Regions from separate parts of the Paenibacillus sp. XP01 genome, predicted to be linked through region 1. Evidence: riboswitches for the same ligand, from Rfam matches in the RefSeq annotation. Region 1 holds a riboswitch; each other region holds the start of a gene.

Region 1 (4,351 bases):
TTATCAGCCCTTTGCCCGCACCAATCGGCGAGGCCCCAGGCATCACGGCGTGTACACCGAGCAATTGCAGACGTTTGGCCAAAATGACGTCATCCGAAATATACGGCAGCACCGTAAATCCTCTTTCAAGCAGCATCTCGCAAGCCCTGTACGTTTCGATCGGGTCGGGCAACAACGTTCGCCCATCGCCGATCACTTCTACCTTAATCATATCACAAAGTCCCGATGCCCGTGCCAATTCGGCGATGCGTACCGCTTCTTCGGCATTCGTCGCTCCAGCGGTATTCGGCAGCAACGTGAATCGACTCAGGTCCAACGTGTCGAGAAAATGCTTGCGGTCCCGCTGCTCCAAATTCAAGCGCCTTATAGCAAATGTCAGAACCTCTGTGCCTGATGCCTCAACCGCCTGTCGTTGTACATCCAAGTCTTCGAATTTCCCTGTTCCCAGCAGCAATCTCGATTCAAAGGCATATTTTCCAATGTTTAACACACTTATCCGCCTCCCACAAAATGTACGATTTCGATTCGGTCTCCGTTTTTCAGCGGCGTCGTCTCATGAAGCTCTCGCGTTAAAATTTGCCGATTCAGCTCAACAACGACGGTTTTCACCTGAAGATTGAAAGAGAGCAACAATTTGTCCACACGATTCAACTGGTCTTCAATCTCCATCGATTGTCCGTTGACGATAATATTCAATGCATCATCCCCTTTCCGCATAAGCGCTCCGGATTGAAAGCAGAAATCCCGAGTTCACCGGCCGATTTCCCCTCGATCAAATCCGCCAACACACTGCCTGTGATAGCGCTGAGCAAAATACCGTTCCGATAATGTCCGAAAGCGGCATACAATCCCGAATATTGTTCGCTTTCCCCCAAATACGGCAAACCATCCGGAGTCGATGGTCTCACGCCGGCCCAGGCTCGCTCGAATCGGGCGTGCGCAACGGCGGGAACCCATGCTGCCGCGGCGGAGATCAGTTTCTGGATTCCTCCAGGGGTCACATGCAAATCCGAAGCTCCCGCCAAGCTTGTTGCACCCAACCACACTTCTCCATTCGCTTTTGGAACGATATAAACATCTTCCGCATAAACGGTCCTGTCCGGTACATTTCCCCGTGCAGCGTCATGATGTGAAAACCGGACAGCAACCATTTCTCCCTTTACCGGCACGACAGGCATGTTCAACCCTACGCTTTCCATCAACTCTACTCCTTGCAGCCCGGCCGCGACTATGACATTTTTACATGTCAACATGCCAATGGAGGTTTGAACCCCTTGTATGCGCCCTGCCCCGGTTTGCAGCGTTACATTCTGAATGCCTTCCATGATTCGAGCCCCGTATGCTTGAGCAGACTTGGCATAAGCTGTGACAAGGTTTAACGGCAGCACTTCGCTTTCAGCTTGCCTGTACAACCCGCCATACGTATCCCGGCTTAGCCAGGGTGCCTGACGCTGCAGTTCCTGCCTATCCCAATACGTGCATGCATTCGAATCTGTTTCATATGCGGCTGCATATAGTCCTGCCTTTTGTCCGCTTCGAAAAGGCGTAATGAACCCGGCCTGCCGCAAGCCAATGTCAATTCCGCTCATCGCTTGAATATGCTCCCTCTGCCGGTGAACCCGTTCACGGCTGCGCCGGGCAAGCTCCGCCATGGCCGCATGATGAAAGTGCTCACTGTCGGCAGCCAGCATGCCGGCCGCCGCCGATGACGTCCCTCCACCCATTCGGGCTCGTTCCAGGAGCATTACTTCCTGCCCGCGGGCTGCCAATTCATAAGCGATGGAACAACCGATGACACCCCCTCCGATCACGATCGTTTCGGCAGACATGTCCTTTCGCGAACGTGGCTTCTCTTTTTTGTCGAGAATGTCGAACCCCGAACTACCGTCTAAGCTAATGCGATCATCAAACAACGATTGCCCCTCCTTCATCTTCGTTCAATGGCGTCATTCATGGGCCGTACACCGGACATGGCCTGTTTGAATGCAGCGGCTGCTTGCTCAGGTTTACTGTTCTCCCATATGGCGGACATGACCGCAATCCCGCTTGCCCCGGCTGCGTAAATCGCATCCACGGCATCAGGGCGAATTCCGCCGATCGCAATGACGGGAATGCAAAGGGAGCTGCATATCGCTTTCAATGCTGGTATGCCTCTTGGCGCAGCGCCAATTTTGCTGTTGGTAGCAAAAACGTGCCCAAAAATAACATAATCTGCGCCTTGGCGCTCAGCGGATTTCGCCCCTTCCAAGGAATGCACGGAAACGCCCAGACGGATCGGTTCATGCTTGTTGTCCATCCGGATGGTTGTTCCATACTGTTTGAAATCCGATTCCCCCCTTTGCACGCCGCACAACTTAGGAACAGAAAAACCATCCATTCGATCAGGAATGCCATTAACGACAATTTGCGAAGCCGGGATACCCGCTTCTAGCATTCGTTCGGCCCAATGCAATCTTTGGTTGATCGCAAGATGTTTTTCCCGAATATGAATGTAATCTACCCAAGGGCTCACCCGGATCGCCTTTTCAAGAAAAACATCAAGGTCCCCCGTTCCGTTTGAAATGACATGGAGCTCCAATGATGAAGGTACTGATTGAGTTTGCGAAGCAACCATAACTCGGTTCACCTGCCTTTCGCTGAAAGAACACAAAAAACCACTCCCGCAGGGGAGTGGCGACTTATTCGTATCTTTCGTGCAATGCAAGGCAAATGCGAAACCAATGGGCATTATTCTCACGCGTTTATGCATGGAACGAGCATTGCCGATAATCGCATTGCAATCCAAGCGACGGCTGAAATACAGCCTTCCTTGTCATGACGAAAAACGTGCCACTTCCCTACGCTGGTATGATCCAGATCAGGTACAAAGGGTCCGGAATCGAATTATTCCATCTCAGCCGCATCGCGCGGCACCCCTAGTGCTCTTATGAAGTTGTAGCCTATATTACCATAGGCATCCTGTTTTGTCATCGATCATTTTTGCGTGCACTGCCAGAAATCAGGAAGATCAGCGTTTTTTTAGGTTAGACTACGCAGCTGAAAATATCGCACTATCCAGTGCCTTTTCGTCGGAGGATACTAGCGATTGATATAACAATTTTGCTCAAAATAGCCTCGAGCCGCTGCCTCCTGGGCATCCGTAAAAACTTCCTCCGGCCTGTATCCGTTCGAGCATGTGGCCGGATAATAATATTTGATGCCGCTGTCAGGATCCACGCCGCCGATCACGGCCGTCCTCTTAACAAGCCGGCCGCCTCCGATGGCAAAGTTGTTGATTTTTCGGCTCCCGCTCGGAATACCCTGAATGAAAGCAATGATCCCTGTGTCATTTATAGAGTTGTACCAGTCTTCCTGGGAGATGAGCGGCAGAGTAAACGTGTATGAGATGCCATTTCTTCTGGCAAATTCGTTGTGACGATTGATGACCTCGGCCAAATCCTCCTGAACGGCACTGACAATCCGGCTTCTGCGCACATGTTCAAAATGTTCATCATTTCTCAGCAACGGGATCCGTGTCGACGCGATGAGTTCATTCCGAAAGCCTTCAAGCCACATTTGCCTTTCGGCATCATAGGCGTAGACATAACTATCCAACGTGAAATTGATGCTGTTTCCGTCTTCGTCTGCATAGGTATAAGGTTTCTTCGGGCTCCATACGTGACGAAAATAGTTTTCGGACTCCCCCATCATTTCCGTCTCTTTGGCAAACATGTAGTAACCGTCGTAGTCCAGAACAACGATAGCCGGGATATAATCGAACAAGGAGCGAATCGCTGGCGGATCGTCCTGAATCCCCAAATTAAGAGCCATCGTTTGCGTAAACGTCTCCAGCGCCAAATCTTTATCAGCGTTCACAAACTTTGATGAACCGTAGCCCGCTTCTCCACTTTGCTTTTCGTTCTGGTGCATGACCATGCCAGCGTCCATGACGGCAGTCCTCAGCGCCGTCTCATATCTATTGCTGAGGATCTGGGCCTCTTGGAGTTCCCGACTGCTCTGCGACACGATCCAAAAAAACGGAAAAAAGACAAGCACAAAAACGATGGACAGCTCAGTAATCTTCATTCAGCACCATCCCTCCATACGTGGTAAACACGGCGGGAGATTGGATTGTCCCATTTAGCCATTCGCGGATAAGCATTGCGGGGGTTCGATTCGTATTTCTGACGGACACGGTAAAAAAATCCCCTACTGTAAACGTGTATCTTCGGGCAGGATCCTCCGCGGTTTCTAAACCGTCGGTCGGAAAAAGCTTCTCTTTGATTTGGCTTGAATAATATCCATCCAAAACCGTCTCGTACGTCCCCGTAAAAGTCGCAGGATTTTGGGGATCGATGTAATTCGGCACATA
Region 2 (4,351 bases), 3.4 Mb from region 1:
TGTCCGTTTTGTTGCGGACAGACAATAACGCCAATTTAACGGATTCGCGGACAACCGCCCAAGAAGGCCGGCATTATGAGCGCATCCGGTATTCTTCGGCTTTTTCCTGCATGCCTGCGGCAACCGCCTCTTGTTCCGACAATCCCTTCTCCGCGGCAAATGCACGGATATCCTGCGTAATGCGCATGCTGCAGAACTTCGGTCCGCACATCGAACAGAAATGCGCCTGCTTCGCTCCTTCGGCAGGCAGTGTTTCGTCGTGGTAGGACATGGCCCGTTCAGGGTCGAGCGACAGGTTGAACTGGTCGCGCCAGCGGAATTCGAAGCGGGCTTTGGACAGCGCGTCGTCCCGGCGCTGCGCACGCGGATGGCCTTTGGCCAGATCGGCGGCATGGGCCGCGATTTTGTAGGCGATGACGCCTTCGCGCACATCGTCCTTGTTCGGCAAGCCGAGATGTTCCTTCGGCGTAACGTAACAGAGCATGGATGTGCCGAACCAGCCGATCATGGCCGCCCCGATGGCCGACGTAATATGGTCGTACCCCGGCGCAATGTCCGTGGTCAGCGGGCCGAGCGTGTAGAACGGCGCTTCCTGGCAAATCTCCATTTGCAAGTCCACGTTTTCCTTGATTTTGTGCATCGGCACGTGTCCGGGACCCTCAATCATCACCTGCACGTCATGCTTCCAGGCGATCTGGGTCAATTCCCCCAGCGTCGCGAGTTCCGCCATCTGCGCTTCGTCATTGGCATCATAAATGCTGCCCGGGCGAAGGCCGTCTCCCAGCGAAAAGGCGACGTCATACCGCTTCATGATCTCGCAGATTTCTTCGAAATGGGTGTACAGGAAATTTTCCTGATGATGCGCCAGACACCAGGCCGCCATGATCGATCCGCCCCGTGACACGATGCCCGTCATCCGTTTGGCAGTCATCGGAATATAGCGGAGCAGCACGCCCGCATGAATCGTAAAGTAGTCCACGCCCTGCTCGGCCTGCTCGATCAGCGTGTCGCGGTACAGCTCCCACGTCAGCGCCTCCGCCTCCCCTCCGACCTTTTCCAATGCCTGATAGAGCGGCACCGTGCCGATCGGTACCGGCGAATTGCGAATGATCCATTCGCGGGTGGTGTGAATGTCTTTGCCCGTGGACAGATCCATCACCGTATCCGCTCCCCAACGGACGGCCCAGGTCATCTTCTCGACCTCTTCCTCAATGGAAGACGATACGGCCGAATTGCCGATATTGGCATTGATTTTGACGTGGAAATGGCGTCCGATCATCATCGGTTCGCTCTCCGGATGATTGATATTGGAAGGCAAAATGGCTCGGCCGCTGGCCAGCTCCTGCCGTACGAATTCAGGCTCCACGCCTTCGCGGATGGCCGCGAATTCCATCTCGGGCGTAATGATGCCTCTCCGTGCATAGTGCATCTGCGTCACGCATCGCCCTTCCCGTGCCCGCAGCGGTTTCCCGGTGACGCCGGGATACGTCTCGGCTCCAGCTCTTGTGCTGCCCGGCTTCAAGCCGTTGTCCTCCGGCTTAATCGTCCGGCCTTCGTACGATTCTACGTCCTCGCGCTCCGTAATCCACTGTCTGCGCAGCGCGGGCAGGCCCGTCCGGATGTCCACCTCATAATCCGGATCGGTCATCGGACCGCTCGTATCGTACACGCGGAGCGGTTCGTTATGCTCCACCCCTTGGGGAGTGCTTGTGTCATGAAGGGCAATTTCGCGTTCGGGGACCAACAGGTCCGGTCGCGAGCCCTGAATGTATACCTTGCGGCTGCCCGGAAAAGGCCGCAGCCGCCCCATGCTTTCTTTTTCCGTATCCCGATGGTTTTCCTGTCCCGCTGTTTCGTGTCCTGTGCTCATCGCTCATTCTCCTCCTCATGGTATGGTCCGGCATTGCTCATTCTGCGCACCTGTTCATCAGGCCAAGCATGAAGGAAGTACAGCACGGGCGAATTCAAAAGCACGGATACAGCTCCAGGGCGGGCGGGAACATGGCAACCATGGCCGCCGCATCACACATCTCCACCTTGTCGGAACGCCACGGAGATGCGATGATTTCTCGGATACTGCATTAAAAAAGCCGGTTCCCCCAGGGAACCGGCTTTATCCTTCATCGCCAAACGTGCCACGGCAAGTCTACCCACAGGGGAGCTTCACTCAAGGCATATTGACGATGCTCGTCGTTGTTTCGCCGATTACTTCCCTACGCTGGCATGATCCAGATCAGGTGCTAAGGGTCCGGAATCTCATGCGATTCCGTCTCAGTCCGGACAATTCGGACTCCCCCAGTAACGTTTGACGGCTAGCGGCAACTTTGCCGCTGCGTCCTATTCAGTTCAGTCAGCCCATGTCTTGGGCTGTCCATTACAGATTAGCCTAAACATGGCGGAAAAACAACCTTATTTTCCAAAATGCCGTTTCGGATCAGGCCAGCATAAGTCCCATCTGCGCGGCGGCTTCTTTCAGGACCGGAGCATACTCATGGAGCGTCTCCTGGGAAAGGCGGCTGACAGGCCCCGATACGGACAACGCGGCTGCGATCCGGCCATCCCGGCCCATAATGGGCACGGACACCGCCGCGGCCCCCGGTTCGCGCTCTTCGTAACTTGTGGCGTAGCCGGCGGTCCGAATATCCGCCATCTGCGCCAAATACGCCTGCGGATCGATGAATACGGGCCATTCCGGGCCGTTCATCAGTTCTTCCCGGTCTTCCTCGCTTGCAAAAGCCATCAGCACCTTGCTGGAAGCCCCTACGGACAACGGCAGTCTTGCGCCAACGGGAGCCACCCGGCGGATCGCCTGATCGCTCTGTACGGCCTGTATCCGAATCCGTTCGGCACCGTCGCGCAGATACAAGCTTACCGTCTCCCCGAGCCGATCTCTCAGCCGTTCCATCGCCGGCAGCAGCAAAATGGCGGGATCGTCGCTCCGGGACATATGCGCCGATAGTTCCCAAATGCGAATGCCGAGTCTGTATTTCTCGGTCGCCGCATCGCGGATCACAAATCCCCGGTCTTCCAGGGTAGCCATGAGGCGATGCACGGTGCTCTTATGCAATCCGATCTGGCTGGCGATTTCGGTCAATCCCAGATCGCTGCGGGTCGTAAAACACAATAATATATCCAGCGCCCGTTCTACAGCCCGGACGGTTAACTTTCGGTCCTCCATGGCAGAATGCCCTCCTCATGTTTCATCACATGAAACTCGGTTACATAAATTATATGAGAAACGATTCCATCTGTAAACCGATGCCCGTTAAATTCGAACCGGAAGAAGTATCGTGGGGTCTAGGTTATCAGACTTCATCCCCTGTATTTTGCACTCAAAGGAAATAATAACCATGCATCTAAAGAACTATATAACAATTAGGTAACAAATACGCCTGAAGAATTGACATTGGCTATGGTGGAACATACGATAATAAAAAGTCTATTCGCCATCACAAAGAGGAAAAGAACGAGCGTTTCCACATTTTCTCGTTCCTATTGGAATAACTTTCCGAAAGCGAATTCATATTTTCGCTTATGCCTGAATGGTATAAGTATAACCGTCCAACTCTGTTTTTTTCACGGAACCGAACTTGTCATGTCGACATAATCTGACTCTTTCCTCCTCTGCGCCCCAGTAATCCGGCGGCGGGCAGGTTTGGAGAAAATGATCGTCAGTGAGAATTAGCCGATTCAACAAAGGAGGGGCATGTATGTTTCCGACATCCCAGAGCGAGGCCCCGCTGCAAACGAAAGTTTCCGATCTGCCCTCTTCGCTGTCTCCGAGGCTGATCCGGCTTAAACATATTATCGTGGCGTTGCTGCTCTCCGTTGTATTTTTTCTGTTATTTTGCTTCATCGCGCTTCACGGCTACATCGCTTGGGTGCTGTCCAACCCTACGGTAGCCCCCGTCTTTTCCAATCCGATGCAGGCCAAAAACATGAAATACGAAGACATCACGTTCCCGGCCGTCGACGGAAGCCGCATCATGCAAGGCTGGTACATTCCTGCCGACGCCGACGTGAACAAAACGATCATCTTCAGCCATGGATACGGAGCCAACCGGGAGGAAACCTGGGTGCCCATGTACGATTTGGCGCATTATGCCCATCAGCTTGGGTTCAACGTGGTGATGTTCGATTATGGTTTTGCCTCCCAGGTCAACAAAGCCGTCGCTACGGGCGGCAAGGCGGAATCCAAGCAATTGCTCGGAGCGATCCAATTCGCCAAACAGCGCGGCGCCCAGGAAATCGTCGTATGGGGATTTTCGATGGGAGCGGGTACGGCATTGCAGGCAGGGCTGTTGACCCAGGACGTCGACGCCATGATATTGGACAGCACGTTTCTGCTGGA
Region 3 (4,351 bases), 3.2 Mb from region 1:
GAGAAGATGGAGGGCAGCGCATGCGGCAGCTCCAGCTTCCAGAAGATGTGGCGGCGCGATGCACCGGCCATGCGCATGTAATTCATCATGGCCGCATCCGTGCGGGTTAACCCGTCCATGGCCGCTACGGCGACCGGGAAGAAACAGACGAGAACGATCGTGATCAGCTTGGGCAGCAGCCCGAAGCCGAACCAGATCAGCAGGAGCGGAGCCAGCGCGATGGTGGGTATGTTTTGACTTAAAATAAGCAAAGGGTATAACGCCTGTTTGAGCAAAGGAATAAGATGCAGCACCATCGCGATCAGCAATCCGACGGCCGTGCCGGCAGCGAAGCCGATCAGGGTAAGCTGGATGGTAGCCCAAGCATGCATGCCGAGGCGATCGGCTTGAGATGCCGCTTCGCGGGCGATGTCCGAGGGTGCGGGAAGCATCCACTTTTCAATATGGAACAGGGATACGGCTCCCTGCCATAACGCGATAAAGAGAATAACCGCCACGAAGGGCGGCCATACGCTTTTCCAGTATGAATTCATTAGCGATATTTCTCCGTGAGGGCATCCATGCTGAACCCGTCAGGGCTATGGGCAATTTTGATCTGGGAAATGATGCTTGGGCTGCCGGCCTCCACGAGTGCTTCGTGCATTTTGCGCACGATCTGCAGCAGCTCCTCAAGTTCGCCTTCCATGGTCGTTTCCAGCGGGTTTACTTGATATTTGACGCCGGATTGTTGAATGACTTCGATCGCGCGATCGACGTAAGGATAAGAGTTTTCGCCGTTCGGCGTTTTGGGAATCACTTGTATGCTAAGCAGTGTGCTGGCCATGTCCATTCACGGCTCCTTCCGATTTCGTTATATAGTTGCTCGTTATTGTGGTAAAAATTCGTTCGTATACGCTTTGGAAACGTCGACTTGCTGGTCGAGCAGTTTTTTGCTGAACATCCAGTCCGCGTAATTTTGCCAAACTTCCTGTTTCTGTTCGCCCCAACGTGCGGCATCGTCCTGATATTTCGGGCTGAGCCACTTCTGGCTGGCGAGTACTAAATCCTTGTCGAGGTCCGGAACGGCCTTCAGCAAAATGTTGGCAGCCTCCTCCGGGTGATCGATCGCATATTGATATCCTTCGGATGTCGCTTTCATGAACGCTTTAACCAGCTCCGGATCATTCTGAATCGTCGTTTCGTTGGTTACGAGCACAGGCGTGTAATAGTCGAGCGCTTCGGAGTAATCCTTGACGTACAGCATGTCGATCGGTTCATTCCGCAGTTGTGCTTCAATCCCGGTCCACGCATAGAAGATCCAGGCAAAGTCGATGTCGCGTTTCACGGCAGTGAAGAAATCGGCATCGCCCATATTGATGTTTTTCACCTTGGAGACGTCGGCGCCTTCGCCTTCCATAATCGATTGCATGACGGCTTCTTCTACCGGAGAGCCCCAGCCTCCATAAGATTTGCCTTCAAAGTCTTTGGGCGATTTGATATTCCGGTCCACCGGAGCGGCAAAGCCGGACGTGTTGTGCTGAATGACCGCGGCGATGGATACGAGCGGTACGTTTTGCGTGCGTGCTTGGGTTACGCTCTCCTGGTAACTGACGCCAAAAGGGACCTCGTTCGAGGCTACCATCGTGTCCGCTCCGCCTGCGCCAGGCTGCACGATTTCGACGTTAAGTCCCTCGGCTTTGTAAAAGCCTTGATCCACCGCAGCGTACAGGCCGGTATGGTTCGTATTCGGCGTCCAATCGAGCACCACCTTAACGTCTTTCAGTGCGGCATTGCCGCCTTCGCTTGCCTTTTCCGTGCTGCTGCCGTTCTCGCCGGCAGGTGCCGCTTCCTTGCCGCCGCATGCGGCAACGGTTACGAGGGTGATGCACAAGAGCATCAGGCCCATCATTTTGCGCCATTTCATTTCTTTTTCTCTCCTTCATATTGTCCGGCCATCGGCACGGGTACTCCTTGGCTTCATGTCCACAACATCTGATTAAGAATGCCATATCAGGGGAATTGCATCGCGGTCCACACGTTCTGATATTAACAAAAAAGCGTCCCGTTATTCGGGACGCATGCAGGCGTTAGAGAATGGCCACCAGCCTTGGGGCTGTGCCTTGGTCAATATACTCCGATTCCTACGCTGGCATGATCCAGATCAGGTCTAAGGGTCAGTATCTTATGGGATACACTCTCAGCCGGCCAATTCCGACACCCCTGGGAAGCTATGAAGTTACGGGCGTTGCTATCACAGTAATTATAGGCAAGAGTCCGGATTGTGTCCAGTAAGGAATTGGAGGGACGACCGGGATTACCGTTGGAAAAATTCAATCCATTCTTTTTCAGGTCCATAGATGAAGAAGTAACGATATCCGTTCGGCAAGGTTACAATCTCCCCATCGATGAACTCTGCATCCGTTGCCTGAATGCGCCGGTATTCCGCTTCGATGTCCTCCACATGGATGGCAAAGTGGTGCACCGTTCCTTCGGATGGCAGCTTGTCGCTATACCCCTGAATCAGCTCGATCTCGGTCTCGTCGCTCCCGTTAAAACCGAGAAATGCCAGCTGAATGACACCGTTGGTGTGAGTCAACCGTCCCTTCAGTTCCAGACCGACAATCTCGGTATAGAAGCGGAGCGTTGTTTCCAGATCGCGAACGGAGATTCCGACGTGGTCGACGCGTTTTTGAAAAGCCATATGAACATACCTCCCGGGGCAGATAATTCGCCATTAGCATTTTAGAAATAGAATAGATGTGGAAATCCAAGCTGTCAAGTTGGAATTAGAGCGGCAATTGAACGCGCTTACGTAAAAAATAAAGATTTAAATTTTAAAAGTTCACAATTTGTTCACTTATGAAGGGCATAACGTGATCACTATAATGATCAAATGAACAGAAAGGATGAGTACATTGCCAACAACGAAAAGAGAACAAGTGGTGTTCGGATTAATGATGTGCTTCGGCATGGTCACGATCATGCTGTTGTTTAATCTGTATAACAGCGGAATGATCGGGAAATTGTCTTTGATGGAGATTCTGCTGCAGTTTGTGATCTGTTTTGTGGTCGCTTTTGCGGTTGAATCGATATTGATAGGTCCTGTGGCGAAAAAAGTAGCGTTTTCCCTGCCGTTCGACAAGTCGAACAAATTGGTGGCCGTGTTGACGCTCTCGTTTTTTATGGTGGTCGGCATGGTGTTGGTCATGTCTTTCTATGGTGTAATGACATCCTACCTCACCAATGGACTTGGAGGTCGTTCCATCCTGCGAAGCTATGGTTCGGCGATCGGCCATAACTTCTTGCTGGCACTTCCGGCACAGCTTCTGGTGGTGGGGCCGATCGTTCGGGCTGTATTTGGCAATGTGGTGGCCAGAAGCAAAGTCAGCGCTTGACCGATCTGTCTTATTTCCTGGGCAATGGTCGTTTGAAAACATAATGAATGAAGCTCTTGCGAATGGGGGAGCATTTCATATATAATCATTGTCAACAATTGCAGATCGGAACTATGCCGTTGAAGAGCATCCAACTCGGAGGCGTTTTCGCCAGGGGAGCGAACCCATTCCCCAAGTTAACCGGAACCGCCCGTTACCGCGGACCAAGAGGCTGGACACAGGATTACCTGTCCCGGCAAGTTGGGTGGCACCGCGAGCAGAGCGCTCCTCGTCCCAAGGGATGAGGGCGCTCTTTGCATTTTTATAGCCCAAAGGAGACGGTGTACATGTTGGATATGAAATGGATTCGTGCGCATGCGGATGAGGTTCAGGCGGCCGCGGACGGCAAAAAAATCAAGGTTTCGGTTCGCGAGCTGCTTACCCTGGACGAGGAAAGAAGAAGGCTTTTGCAGGAAACGGAGGAAGGGCGCCGCTTGCGGAACGCCTGGTCGGCAGAGATTGGCAAGCTGATGCAGGCTGGAGATCGGGCACAGGCGGAAGAGCTGCGGACACGCGTAAAGGAGCTTAACGACAAGCTCCAGCAGAATGAGACCAAGCTTGCCGACGTGCAGGAGGAGGTAACGAGACTGCAGTGGCTGGTACCGAACGTGGTGTCGCCGGATACGCCGGCAGGAGCATCGGATGAAGATAACGTTGAAGTGCGGCGTGTCGGTGAGATTACGAAATTCGATTACGATGCGAAGGATCATGTTGAGCTGGGTGAAATGCATGACATGATCGACATTGCCCGAGGCGTAAAAATCGGCGGCACTCGCAGTTATGTATTGAAAGCGGCAGGTTTGCTTTTGCATCGGGCCGTACAACAGTTAGCCCTCGACCTATTATTGAAGAAAGGCTTCACGCCGATGGAAGTGCCGCTGATGGTGAGGGAGGAAGCGCTGGTTAATACGGGCTTCTTCCCCACAGGGCGGGATCAG

Evidence for each region. A riboswitch is a leader RNA that binds a small molecule or an ion and turns the genes downstream of it on or off. The one in region 1 is predicted to bind thiamine pyrophosphate.
Region 2: linked by a shared signal. The riboswitch ahead of thiC (phosphomethylpyrimidine synthase ThiC) and the one ahead of SNR34_RS18880 (thiamine phosphate synthase) in region 1 are both predicted to bind thiamine pyrophosphate.
Region 3: linked by a shared signal. The riboswitch ahead of SNR34_RS02275 (ABC transporter substrate-binding protein) and the one ahead of SNR34_RS18880 (thiamine phosphate synthase) in region 1 are both predicted to bind thiamine pyrophosphate.

Annotation. Positions count from the first base shown of each region.
Region 1 is NZ_CP139481.1:4,204,001-4,208,351, forward strand. Features, by position in the region: gene SNR34_RS18865 (thiazole synthase) at 1-490, opposite strand, end outside; gene thiS (sulfur carrier protein ThiS) at 493-696, opposite strand; gene thiO (glycine oxidase ThiO) at 693-1,913, opposite strand; gene SNR34_RS18880 (thiamine phosphate synthase) at 1,928-2,626, opposite strand; TPP riboswitch at 2,818-2,927, opposite strand; gene SNR34_RS18885 (hypothetical protein) at 3,079-4,065, opposite strand; gene SNR34_RS18890 (hypothetical protein) at 4,052-4,351, opposite strand, start outside.
Region 2 is NZ_CP139481.1:761,849-766,199, reverse strand. Features, by position in the region: gene thiC (phosphomethylpyrimidine synthase ThiC) at 74-1,810, opposite strand; TPP riboswitch at 2,194-2,307, opposite strand; gene SNR34_RS03595 (IclR family transcriptional regulator) at 2,435-3,178, opposite strand; gene SNR34_RS03590 (alpha/beta hydrolase) at 3,711-4,351, shown strand, end outside.
Region 3 is NZ_CP139481.1:473,707-478,057, forward strand. Features, by position in the region: gene SNR34_RS02265 (ABC transporter permease) at 1-533, opposite strand, end outside; gene SNR34_RS02270 (MTH1187 family thiamine-binding protein) at 533-823, opposite strand; gene SNR34_RS02275 (ABC transporter substrate-binding protein) at 866-1,903, opposite strand; TPP riboswitch at 2,100-2,211, opposite strand; gene SNR34_RS02280 (VOC family protein) at 2,294-2,680, opposite strand; gene SNR34_RS02285 (DUF2798 domain-containing protein) at 2,886-3,374, shown strand; gene serS (serine--tRNA ligase) at 3,701-4,351, shown strand, end outside.